3 regions of the Paenisporosarcina sp. P4_D4 genome follow, and region 1 is predicted to be linked to each of the others. Evidence: riboswitches for the same ligand, from Rfam matches in the RefSeq annotation. Region 1 holds a riboswitch; each other region holds the start of a gene.

Evidence for each region. A riboswitch is a leader RNA that binds a small molecule or an ion and turns the genes downstream of it on or off. The one in region 1 is predicted to bind S-adenosylmethionine.
Region 2: another riboswitch for S-adenosylmethionine. It lies ahead of AC1DSL_RS05640 (2,3-diketo-5-methylthiopentyl-1-phosphate enolase); the one in region 1 lies ahead of AC1DSL_RS10825 (methionine ABC transporter ATP-binding protein).
Region 3: another riboswitch for S-adenosylmethionine. It lies ahead of AC1DSL_RS00080 (O-acetylhomoserine aminocarboxypropyltransferase/cysteine synthase family protein); the one in region 1 lies ahead of AC1DSL_RS10825 (methionine ABC transporter ATP-binding protein).

Annotation. Positions count from the first base shown of each region.
Region 1 covers NZ_JBFUIO010000042.1:12,171-16,347, reverse strand. Annotated here, with positions in the region: gene AC1DSL_RS10850 (acyl-CoA dehydrogenase family protein) at 1-117, shown strand, start outside; gene AC1DSL_RS10845 (arsenate reductase family protein) at 392-751, shown strand; gene gcvH (glycine cleavage system protein GcvH) at 826-1,206, shown strand; gene AC1DSL_RS10835 (toprim domain-containing protein) at 1,394-1,735, shown strand; gene AC1DSL_RS10830 (thioredoxin family protein) at 1,748-2,056, shown strand; SAM riboswitch class I at 2,114-2,221, shown strand; gene AC1DSL_RS10825 (methionine ABC transporter ATP-binding protein) at 2,472-3,497, shown strand; gene AC1DSL_RS10820 (methionine ABC transporter permease) at 3,490-4,158, shown strand.
Region 2 covers NZ_JBFUIO010000013.1:11,592-15,768, reverse strand. Annotated here, with positions in the region: gene AC1DSL_RS05655 (hypothetical protein) at 133-339, opposite strand; guanidine-I (ykkC/yxkD leader) riboswitch at 509-612, shown strand; gene AC1DSL_RS05650 (DMT family transporter) at 671-1,006, shown strand; gene AC1DSL_RS05645 (DMT family transporter) at 1,006-1,320, shown strand; SAM riboswitch class I at 1,473-1,577, shown strand; gene AC1DSL_RS05640 (2,3-diketo-5-methylthiopentyl-1-phosphate enolase) at 1,650-2,864, shown strand; gene AC1DSL_RS05635 (2-hydroxy-3-keto-5-methylthiopentenyl-1-phosphate phosphatase) at 2,861-3,520, shown strand; gene AC1DSL_RS05630 (methylthioribulose 1-phosphate dehydratase) at 3,517-4,146, shown strand; gene AC1DSL_RS05625 (cupin domain-containing protein) at 4,149-4,177, shown strand, end outside.
Region 3 covers NZ_JBFUIO010000001.1:13,178-17,354, forward strand. Annotated here, with positions in the region: gene pepT (peptidase T) at 1-593, opposite strand, end outside; gene AC1DSL_RS00075 (glycerol-3-phosphate acyltransferase) at 782-1,432, opposite strand; SAM riboswitch class I at 1,572-1,689, shown strand; gene AC1DSL_RS00080 (O-acetylhomoserine aminocarboxypropyltransferase/cysteine synthase family protein) at 1,807-3,096, shown strand; gene metX (homoserine O-acetyltransferase MetX) at 3,113-4,168, shown strand; gene AC1DSL_RS00090 (homoserine dehydrogenase) at 4,141-4,177, shown strand, end outside.

The sequences.
Region 1 (4,177 bases):
TTACGCATGATGCTTTCTGCACTGCGTAAATTGACTCGCTCTACTCCTTATAATGTAATTGCCAAAAAACGTGAAGCTTCGGTTAAATTGATTGACGCTGTGAAATACGTAGTTTAATAAAATTTCGATATTTGACCCTATTATTGAACAAGGCGAAGTGCTTCTGCCACTTCGCCTTGTTTGTATTTTAAGAAAACTATTAATACTAAAAATCACCGATAGGTTCTTCGATGAACCTAAGGAGAACTTCCTTCAAAACTGGAAATAAACAAGTGAAAATATTTGATTGACGCAAAGAAAAACGTAGAATAAAAAATCCGAACGCTTCTGATGAGGTGTTCGGATTTATTTTTTGATAGACTGGTTAAAATGATGATAAGGAGGTTTAATGATGGCTATTACGTATTATGGATATCCGAAATGTAGTACTTGCAAAAAGGCTAAAGCATGGTTGGATGCCGAAGGTCTTACGTATCATGATGTACATATTGTAGAAACTCCCCCTTCAAAGGAAGAGTTGAAAAAGATCGTAGAGACAAGTGGGTTGCCGCTTAAGAAGTTTTATAACACGAGTGGAATGAAATACAGGGAGCTTGGTTTAAAAGATAAACTGCCGACGATGTCAGATGAAGAACAATATGAATTGCTTGCTTCAGACGGGATGCTCATTAAGAGACCCCTTGTGACGGACGGCTTGAAAGCCACAGTAGGTTTTAAGGAGTCGGATTTTACTGTGAATTGGAAAAGCTGATTTTCTGTTCTTGTTTTTAAGGAAAGATTATGTCAAACTGAAGTTGAATATATTACATATTTGGAGGGGTATTAATGAGCACACCAAAAGAATTACGCTACTCTGAGGAACACGAATGGGTTAAAGTTGAAGATGGAAAAGCACGCATCGGCATCACTAACTTCGCTCAATCTGAGCTTGGTGATATTGTATTCGTAGAACTTCCACAAGTAGGCGACGAAATCAAAACGAACGAACCATTTGGCAGTGTTGAATCTGTTAAAACAGTTTCTGAGCTATACGCACCAATCAGTGGTAAAGTAGTTGAAGTGAACAGCGGATTGGAAGACAGTCCTGAATTCGTGAATGAATCTCCATACGAGAATGCATGGATGATCGTTGTAGAACCTACAGATTTGTCTGAAGTGGACTCATTAATGACGGCTGAGCAATACGAAGAAATGACACAAGAGTAATATCGTTAGTTGAACGCCGACATTTGTTCGGCGTTTTTTGCATATGTCGATTATAACAGCGAGTTTAAAACGGGATATTGAAAAGAGTGGCAATGGTTGTGATCGGGAAGAGTTGCAACCTGATGGACTCCGTTTCAAGAAAACTTTTTAAACAATCTTTTATGTCAGTACAGCCAGGAGTGATCCCATGCCAATAGATAAAGTCATAATTGTAGAAGGTCGATCAGATAAACAGCGGATTCTGCGACTTATTGCAGAGCCAGTTGAAATTATCTGCACGAACGGAACAGTCAGCCCCACGCGATTGGAAGAAATATTAGCCCCCTACGATCAGTTGGAGATTTATGTATTTGTCGATGCTGATAAGTCCGGAGAGAAATTACGTGCGCTCATTAAACGTGAATTTCCCGAAGCACTTCATTTATATACTGATCCAGCCTACCGAGAAGTTGCGACTACACCAATGAAAGTTCTAGCGACTGTGTTGCTCGGAGCGAATATCGATGTTAAAGCGGAATTTATTGCCTAAAGGATGAATACAATGAAAGAATGGACGCGAGCGGAGTGGGAAAATCATTCTCAAAACGCAAAGAGGGCAGCTTATTATTTATATACGCCCATGTGTGGAACTTGCCAAGTTGCCTCAAAAATGATGGACGTTGTGGAAGAACTTTTGCCAGATTTGCAAATAGGGAAAGCAAACTTGAACTATGTAGAAAGTTTAGCGGTCGATTATCAAATCCAAAGCGTCCCTTGTTTACTCATTGCGGAAAATGGTCAAATAGTTGAAAAAGTTTATGCTTTTCAATCAGTTCCCTATCTATATAATCGTTTGCAAAAAAAAAATTGACGTTCGCATTTGAACGTGTTACATTATCATTCGTAACTAAAAACTTAATATCGTAAACTCTTATAAAGAGAGGCTGAGGGAAGTGCCCTATGAAGCCCGGCAACCGTCACAATTTGTGAAATGGTGCCAAATCACTCAAAGCGAATTCGCTTTGAAAGATGAGAGAACGGTCTAACGTATATAATTGTGCATTAGTCCCTTCTGCTTGTCTGCGGAAGGGATTTTTATTTTTTTAGGATATTTCAATAAAATGATGTTGATATTAAATGAAATGAAAGAGTTTATTTGCGCGCGTTATGCTTGAGTGCAGGTAAGTGGTTTTAAACTTCTTGACTCATGCGAAACATGCAGCCAGTGCAAATGCATGATAAAGAAAACAAATAAAATGGTGTATAAATTCAGAGGTGAAGTGAATATGATTCAATTAAAAAACTTATCAAAACGGTTTGAAACCGGTAATGGACAACTCATAGCGGTAGATGACGTGAATGTGACGATTGATCAAGGCGAGATTTTTGGCATAATCGGTTACAGTGGAGCAGGAAAAAGTACTTTGATCCGATTATTAAATGGCTTGGAAAAACCTACTTCAGGTAGTGTCACTGTAAATGGACACGAAATCTCGTCCAGTTCAGGACAGGATCTTCGTAGTGCAAGACAAAAAGTAAGCATGATTTTTCAACATTTCAACTTACTATGGTCGCGGACAGTCGAGGAAAATATCTCATTCCCACTAGAAATTGCAGGGATTAGCAAAACGCAACGTTCAGAACGAGTTAAAGAATTAATCGAACTAGTTGGATTGACAGGCAGGGAGAAAGCATACCCTTCCCAATTATCCGGCGGTCAAAAGCAACGGGTAGGAATTGCACGTGCCCTTGCCAATAATCCTGAAGTGCTGCTATGTGATGAAGCGACATCAGCACTTGACCCTGAAACAACAGATGCCATATTGGAACTATTGGTAGATATCAACAAACGGTTGGGTTTGACAATTGTCCTGATTACACATGAAATGCATGTCATCCGTAAAATTTGTCATCGGGTTGCAGTCATGGAAGCTGGAAAAGTGGTTGAAATGGGAAGTGTACTTCAAATATTCCAAACTCCTGAACAACCCATTACGAAACGTTTTGTTGCCCAGGTAAATGGTCCGGAGTCAGCCAGCCAGACGATTGCTCATTTGGTAGAGCAATATCCCTCAGGCAAGCTTGTGAAACTAGTTTTTGTCGGAGATAGAACGGAGCAACCGATTCTATCAAGATTAATTAAGCAATATCAAGTAGAAGTTAACATCGTTCAAGGGAATATCGCACAAACTCAAAATGGTGCATATGGAACGTTATATTTACAAATCGATGGCGATTCAAATGCCATCAATCAAGCGATTGATTATTTACATGGACAAGATGTTCATACGGAGGTGATTTCACATGATTGAAAACCTTCTACCGAATGTGGATTGGGAAAAAATGTGGGAAGCCACACTTGAAACGTTATATATGACTTCAATGGCTACCGTTTTAACTTTCATAATCGGACTTGCACTTGGAATTTTGCTGTTTGTAACTAGCCCTCGTCAATTATGGGCAAATAAAATAGTGTACTGGTTAACAGGGGCGTTCGTTAATATTTTCAGATCCATCCCGTTTATCATCTTAATTATTTTGTTGATTCCGTTTACTAAATTCCTACTCGGTACGATTCGTGGGGCAAATGCTGCATTACCGGCACTAATCATAGGTGCAGCACCATTTTATGCCCGCATGGTCCTGATTGCATTACGTGAAATAGATAAAGGTGTAATTGAAGCTGCTCGCTCAATGGGCGCTAAAACTTCCACAATCATTTGGAAAGTGCTTCTTCCAGAGTCCATGCCTGCATTAATCTCAGGACTGACCGTTACAGCAATTGCCCTTGTAGGTTATACCGCGATGGCAGGAATTATTGGAGCGGGCGGTCTTGGAACACTCGCATTTTTAGATGGCTTCCAACGCAGTAGGGGAGATGTAACAGTTGTTTCCACAATTATCATTTTACTAATTGTCTTTATCATCCAATGGGTGGGAGATTCGATCACAACAAAAACAGACAAACGTTAAGGTGCTTTCGGGTGAAAGC
Region 2 (4,177 bases), on a different contig from region 1:
TCTCAATTAAATTCATCACAGACACCTTGGAATTAACTAAACGCAATCATAAATAAATAAATTGATTCACTTTACTACTCTCATTTCTTATGGAGAGTTTTTTCTTGTTTAAAAACTCCTTCATACGGGAATTTACATATCTTTAATAACTTTTACCACTCCATACGCTGACAGATACGAAATCGGGATGAGAAGAAAAAGAATGATCAATCCAATCATCGTACCAAGTGGAGAGATAGGAAGTAGATTACCTGCAAAAAATCCAAGTATCTGAAAATAAATGACGAAAATGACGATGGACATGATTAGAATAATCATCTTATTTTTGAAGGTTTTCATTGTGATTCTCCTTCCGCAACAACCAAATATAGTACCATTAAGTATTACATTTACTTCCAATTGTTACAACTGTTTCTTTAAAGCGAGCGCATCGTTTGACTCTCTGTAAAATATAGTTTATTCTAGCCATGGAATTAATAAATTCATAAAGCGCCATTTTCACAATGGCGGCCAAGTTTTCTAGGGTTCCGCAAACAACCGGTTTGGTCTGGTCCAAGAGAAAACGCTTTGCACACATGCAAAGATACACGGAAGGATAAAAGCCTGGGAGATGACGTATGATACGTTTATCTCTCGGGCTTATTTTGATTTGGAAAAGGAGTATGTTTTCATGAATAAAGAATGGATGAAAGTCTTCATAGCAGCATTTTTTGAAGTGTTTTGGGTAATTGGTCTCAAGCATGCGGATGATATTTGGACATGGTTGGGCACGGCAATTGCGATTTCAGTGAGTTTCTATTTAATGATTATGGCAGGGAAAACACTTCCTGTTGGAACCGTGTATGCAGTGTTTGTCGGACTTGGTACAGCTGGTACAGTGATTGCGGATATCCTCTTTTTCGGGGAATCATTTAGTATCGCAAAAATTGCCTTGATTGCACTTCTGTTAATTGGGGTTGTCGGGCTTAAGCTGGTGACAAAAGAACAGGAAGAGGTGGAATCCTAATGGCGTGGATATTCTTAATCATTGCTGGATTGTTTGAAATGACAGGTGTGGCGATGATCAGTCAAGTGCATAAAAGTCGCAATTGGAAGTCCATTAGCGGATTGTTCGCAAGCTTTTTGGCAAGCTTCCTGTTCCTTGCACTCGCCATGGAAACCCTTCCGATGGGTACGGCATACGCAGTGTGGACAGGTATTGGTGCTTCAGGTGGAGCGATTTTAGGCATGATTTTATACGGGGAGCCTAAAACATGGTTGCGCATGCTGTTTATTGCCATGGTGTTAGGAGCGGCTGTCGGTTTGAAATTTATTTCTTAGGACGGTCATATCTATTTCCCGGCAAACATAGCATAACTTTATCACACACATAAAAAGCAGTATATTTTAATTTGTTAGAAAATTATGTTGACAAGTATTTTGCACCCTGTCATAATCCAATTTAGATTTTAAAAAATATCATATCTACATTTTTCTTATCAAGAGCAGGTGGAGGGACTAGCCCTATGAAACCCGGCAACCGACTTACGCGAGTAGGCACGGTGCTAATTCTTGCAGCAGTAGCTGACAGATAAGAGGATGTTAGTTCAACTACTAACCTCTTCTTTTTTGTGAAGAGGTTTTTTATTTTCCCTAAAGAGGTGGAGACATTGAGTGAAGTAATCGCGACTTATTTAGTCCATAGCATAGAAGAAAATTTAGAAAAAAAAGCAGAAGGCATCGCACTTGGCTTGACGGTCGGATCATGGACCGACTTACCGCAACTGGAACAACAGCAACTGAAGAAACATAAGGGACGCGTTGTATCTGTCCAAAAAGAAAATAGTCAATTAGAAAGCCGAACGAAAGGAATTATTCGCATTGCATACCCCATGGCGAATTTCAGTCCTGATTTGCCAGCCATTTTAACGACGACTTTTGGCAAGTTATCACTGGACGGGGAAATCAAATTAATTGATTTGGAGTTCAGTCCGGAATTAACGGGCCACTTTCCAGGGCCGAAATTCGGCACAGAAGGAATCCGACAATTGACAGGCGTGCAAGAACGACCATTTGTCATGAGTATCTTTAAAGGCATACTCGGGAAAGATTTGGGCTTTTTACTAACACAACTCGAACACCAAGCACGCGGTGGTGTGGATTTTGTGAAAGATGATGAAATTTTATTCGAAAACGAGTCGACGCCTTTTGAACAACGGATTGTAAAAGGACGTGAAGTACTCGAGCATGTTTTCTCGGAGACAGGTCACCGCACACGTTACGCAGTGAATTTGACAGGACGTACATTCGACTTAAAAGACAAAGCAAGACACGCGACAGAGCTAGGGGCAGATATGTTGCTGTTTAATGTTTATGCATACGGATTGGATACACTGCAAAGTTTAGCTGAAGATCCAGAAATTGCGATTCCGATTATGGCACACCCAGCCGTTTCGGGAGCATTCACTCCATCCCAAAAGTATGGTCTCTCAAACCACCTCGCACTGGGTAAATTATTGCGACTTGCCGGGGCGGATTTCTCGTTATTTCCTTCACCATATGGCAGTGTGGCCTTGGAAAAATCAGAAACACTACAAATTGCAGATGCACTCCATGTTCCTGGTTTGATAAAGACCTCTTTGCCAGTGCCTTCAGCCGGAATTCATCCGGGCATGGTGCCGCAACTGATTGAAGACTTTGGTATTGATTCCGTCATCAATGCAGGTGGCGGGGTGCACGGACATCCAGCAGGTTCTGCGGCAGGGGGCAAAGCATTCAGGCAAGCGGTTGATGCAACGCTTTCAAGGAAGACCTTATCAGAGGCTGCGCAAACAAATGCAGAACTGCAACAAGCACTGGAATTGTGGGGTGACAAAGTACGATGACACAACCCGTTATATTTTGTGATTTTGATGGCACGATTACCACGAAAGATAACATTATGGCCATCATGAAAAAATTCGCACCCCCCGAGTGGGAGCCGATTAAAGATCAGATTCTCGGCCAACAAATAACCATTCAACAAGGCGTGACACAACTTTTCAACTTGCTATCAACCGACCAAAAAGATGAAATTACCCAATTTGTATTGGAACAGGCACAAATTCGAGAAGGATTTGAGGATTTTGTGGCCTATACGAAAGCACAGAAGATTCCACTCTTTATTGTATCTGGAGGCATTGATTTCTTTGTTAAGCCACTCGTGAAGGAACATATAGAAGACGACCGTATTTACTGCAATGTGGCAGATTTTTCTGGAGAAACCATCACAATCAACTGGCCTCATACATGCGATGAACATTGCTCGAATGGCTGTGGTTGTTGTAAACCATCCATTATCCGCAAACTGAGTGACGACAACACTTACAAAATCGTCATCGGTGATTCCATTACCGATTTGCAAGCGGCCAAACTGGCAGACAAAGTCATAGCGCGGGACTTCCTCATCGAAAAATGCGAAGAACTCGATATTCCTTTTGAGCCATTTGAAACATTTACAGACGTGATTCACATTTTAAAGCAATTGGAGGTACGCACATGAGCAATTACTTTTCCCGTTGGAACGAGCTTGCGGCCATAAAAAAAGAACTCGCAGACCGCGATTGGTTCTACGGAACGAGTGGTAATTTATCGATTAAGGTAACGAATGAACCGGTTACATTCCTCGTTACAGCATCCGGTAAGGACAAAAGGAAATTCACGGATCATGACTTTTTACTGGTTGATGCAGCTGGTGAAAAGTTGGAGGAAACGATGTCAAAGCCATCGGCTGAAACTTTGCTCCACGCTAAGATTTATAACAAAACAAATGCCGGTTGTGTCCTTCATGTGCACACGATTGACAACAATGTCATCACAGAACTGTATAAACATGATACACATATCGATTTCACCGGAAATGAAATTATTAAAGCACTCGGTTCCTGGGAACAAGATGCCAAAGTCAGCATTCCGATCATTCCAAATGTCGCGCATATCCCGACACTTGCTGAACAATTTGATCGTTATGTAACAGGGGACACGGGAGCAATCCTGATTAAAAATCACGGCATCACGGTGTGGGGCAAAGACGCTTTTGAAGCGAAAAAATATTTGGAAGCATGGGAATTTTTATTCTCGTACCAAGTGAAAATAGCAACTATAAAACATGTAGTGGGGAGTTATTAAAAATGGCATACATTCGCAAACACGCAAACAA
Region 3 (4,177 bases), on a different contig from region 1:
CCATCCATTGTATAAGCATACTTGGCATCAAATTTTTCAACATCAAATTTATGTGGCCCACGCCCAATTTCTTCGTCTGGAGTAAAGGCAACACGAAGTTTGCCGTGTTTAATGTCTGGATTATTAATTAGAAACTCCATAGCTGTCATAATTTCAGCAATTCCTGCTTTGTTGTCGGCACCTAGTAAAGTCGTGCCATCTGTTGTTATTAAAGTGTGCCCGATATAATTATTAAGCTCTGGGAAATCGTCAGGAGACATAACGGTTTCTTCGTTTAATCGGATGTCGCCACCTTCATAGCAATCGATACGCTGAGGGTTTACATTCTTACCTGTATAATCAGTTGCTGTGTCGACGTGAGCTAAAAAGCCGATTGTTGGCAATTCACGTTCTGAATTTGCAGGCAAAGTGGCAAATAAATAACCATTGTCATCAAGTGAAATGTCTTCCATTCCGATTGAAGCCAATTCTTTTTCTAGTTCGTGCAATAAGTCCCACTGACCTGGTGTAGATGGACAAGTGGTGCTTTCAGCATCTGATTGTGTATCAATTTTGGCATAACGTACAAGGCGTTCGATTAATGTTTCTTGCATGGTTTCATCTCCCTTAGAAAAGTTGGTTCGGAGTCGGGCAGATATTGACCGACATGATGCGGGCCAGTAGTCTTTACCCCTTACCTCAGTTTAGCACTTTCATTCGGTTCACGGAATAATGATTGTTCTGGCCGAATGAAATTTTAACGACTTTTTAGTAAATTCGGAATAAAAAATAGATTCCCCAATTAATTGGAGTGAGTCACTTTTTTCTTTTTGATAACCGAAGAAACTCGTGGTTCCATCCCGGATCTCAAACGGTGTATATTCTCGCGATGCTTCCATAACGCAAGTAAGAAGAGTGCGGTGGTTATGACAATTGGCATAGTACTTTCTGTAATCAAAAAGGCTAAAATGATATATGTAATATATAAGAACAGTACACCGATTAATAAGTAATCTGTCACCAATGAAACGACAATCAGCAAGATAAGTCCAACCAATCCGATTCTCCAATCCAGTACTAACATCACTCCAATAACAGATGCCGTTCCTTTACCACCATCAAAATGCATCTGAAATGGATAATTGTGACCTATTACGACAGATGCCCCCACAAGAAATAATAGGACCCATTGATACTCCAAGGAAAGATCAGTAGATTCGAATATAAGACGCAAAAGGACGATTGCAAGTATTCCTTTACCAATATCAACAAATGCAACGAGTGCCCCGTATTTCCAGCCTAATACAATAGTGGCATTGGATGCCCCCGCATTCTTTACTCCCTGTTCCTTTACATTCACCCCAGAAAGCCGTTGCGCCACATTTGAACCGTGGAGACAGCCAATTAAATAACCTGATAGTAAGGTGATTAGCACCCATAATGCAAGATTCATATTCCCAACCCCTTTTTTTCACTAACTCTTTAAACGTTTGAGTGTTGGCAGAAGTTTCAAAAAATTATATAAATAATTCTTGACTATTTATGGATATTAAACATATACTGATTCTCAAGATGGAAAACTAAATCAAATACTCTTATCTAGAGTGGCGGAGGGACTAGGCCCTGCGATGCCCGGCAACCGGCAAGTGATTAACTTGCAAAGGTGCTAATTCCTACAGATTTCTTTAGTGGAGATCTGAAAGATAAGAGGAGGATCACGCACTTGTGAGCCCCTCTTCTTAAGCGAAGACGGGGCTTTTTTCTGTTCATAAAACTCCTCTTTCGCCTCCACACTTCCATCTAAAACACAATCCAGGAGGGAAAACAATGACAAATCTTCAACCGGAAACTCTACTTTTACACGGAGGTCAGCAGCCGGACCCAATCACGGGTTCCCGTGCAGTGCCAATCTACAAAACAACTTCTTTTGTTTTCAGAGATACGGAACATGCCCAAAACTTATTCGCCTTGCAGGAAACTGGACACATTTATTCACGCATCGGCAACCCGACTGTGGACGTATTTGAACAGCGAATCGCGTTATTGGAAGGTGGCACAGCAGCGGTAGCCCTATCGAGTGGCATGGCTGCGATAGCCTTCTCCATTCTGAATGTAGCAGGAGCCGGTGATGAAATCGTCGCTGCTGGCAATTTGTATGGTGGGACCTACAATCTATTTGCCAATACACTTCCACGGTATGGAATCACGGTGAAGTTTGTAGATTCCACCGATCCTGAGAATTTCCGCGGGGCCATTACCGATAAAACGAAAGCCATTTTCGGGGAAATCATCGGAAACCCAAGCCTTCATGTTTTGGACGTAGAAGCTGTAGCTGACATTGCACACGAGAACGGAATTCCGTTGATTATCGATAATACGTTTGCAACGCCATACGGAAGCAACCCTATCGAATTCGGTGCGGATGTAGTCGTTCATTCAGCTACGAAATGGATTGGGGGACACGGTACGTCAATCGGCGGTGTCGTTGTGGATGCAGGTAAGTTTGATTGGAACAGCGAGAAGTTTCCTGGCTTTACGGAACCGGATACGAGCTACCATGGCCTTCGTTACGGGATTGATGTCCCCCAAGTGGCTTTCGCGATTAAACTGCGGGTCCAGCTACTGCGTGACTTCGGTCCATGCCTAAGCCCGGATAATGCATTCGCTTTTTTGCAAGGTCTTGAAACATTGCATCTCCGCGTACCGAAACATAATGAAAATGCAATTGCAGTCGCACAATACTTAGCAAATCATCCGGCAGTAGAATGGGTAAGTTTCAATGGTTTCGAATCTCATCCATCTCATCAATTGGCAAACAAGTACTTAAAGAATGGATACGGCTCGATTGTGAATTTTGGCATTAAAGGAGGTCGGAAAGCAGGACGAAAACTTATCGACCATGTCCAAATCTGGTCGCATGTGGCTAATGTAGGGGATGCAAAATCGCTCATTATCCATCCTGCTTCAACAACCCATCAACAGTTAAGCAGTGAAGAGTTGAAGCAATCGGGTGTAACGGAAGAGTTGATTCGTCTATCAGTAGGATTGGAATCTGTGAAAGACCTGGTAGCCGATTTGGGGAAAGCAATAGAACATGCCACCGTCGTAACGGTTTAATGTGGAGGTGAATTTAATGGCAACAGGAAGTGTGACAATCGGGAATTTTCAACTAGAGTCTGGAGAATGGCTTGAGCATGTTGAACTTTCATATGAAACTCTTGGTCCTTCAGAAGCACCAGTTGTTTTGGTTTGTCATGCGTTAACTGGCAATCAATATGCCGTTGGATCAAAGGAATCACCGGGCTGGTGGAGCGGGTTAATTGGACCGGGAAAGAATATTGATACCGACTCTTTTCGAGTTATTACACTGAATGTCCTTGGAGGATGCTCGGGTACGACGGGGCCGTTGACCATCAATCCCTCTACAGGCAATCCATATCGATCATCCTTTCCGACAATTACAATTCGTGATATGGTGCATGCGGAAAAAAAGGCATTACTAGCTTTGGGTATTAATCGGCTTCATGCGGTAGTTGGTGGGTCACTTGGTGGCATGCGTGTTTTGGAGTGGGGATTACTTTATCCAAAAGATATGGATATTCTTATTCCTTTAGCAGTTACCCCTTATCTAAGTGACACAGGTATTGCTTTTAACTACATTGGAATCCATGCAATTGAGACGGATGCGAATTATCTCAATGGAAACTATACCTGTTCCTCGGAGATCAAGGGGTTTGAAACGGCTCGAATGGCGGGGCTGGTTACTTATCGTAGTGAACAATTACATAAGAACCGTTTTGCCAGAAAGACCAGAAGCGATGGATTGTTCGAAATCGAATCCTATATGAAATATCAAGGGGTAAAACTGGCTAACCGTTTTGATGCGAATAGCTACCTTACCTTGTTAAGAGCAATGAATACCCATGATATCGGAAGGGATAGAGGGGGTATAGAAATTGCGGCAAAGCAATTTGAAGCAAAAGTGATTACCATAGCATTCACATATGATTTACTATATCCACCTGAGGACATTTGCTCTTTTGCGCATCTCGTTCCTAATCATCATTTCTGTATGGTCAACACAAGATTCGGTCATGATGGCTTTCTGACTGAATTTGAGACATGGGGAGATATATTATCTGTTCACTTGGGGGTAAAGTCATGGCGACGATTCAAGCAGCAATCTTAGGTTTTGGCA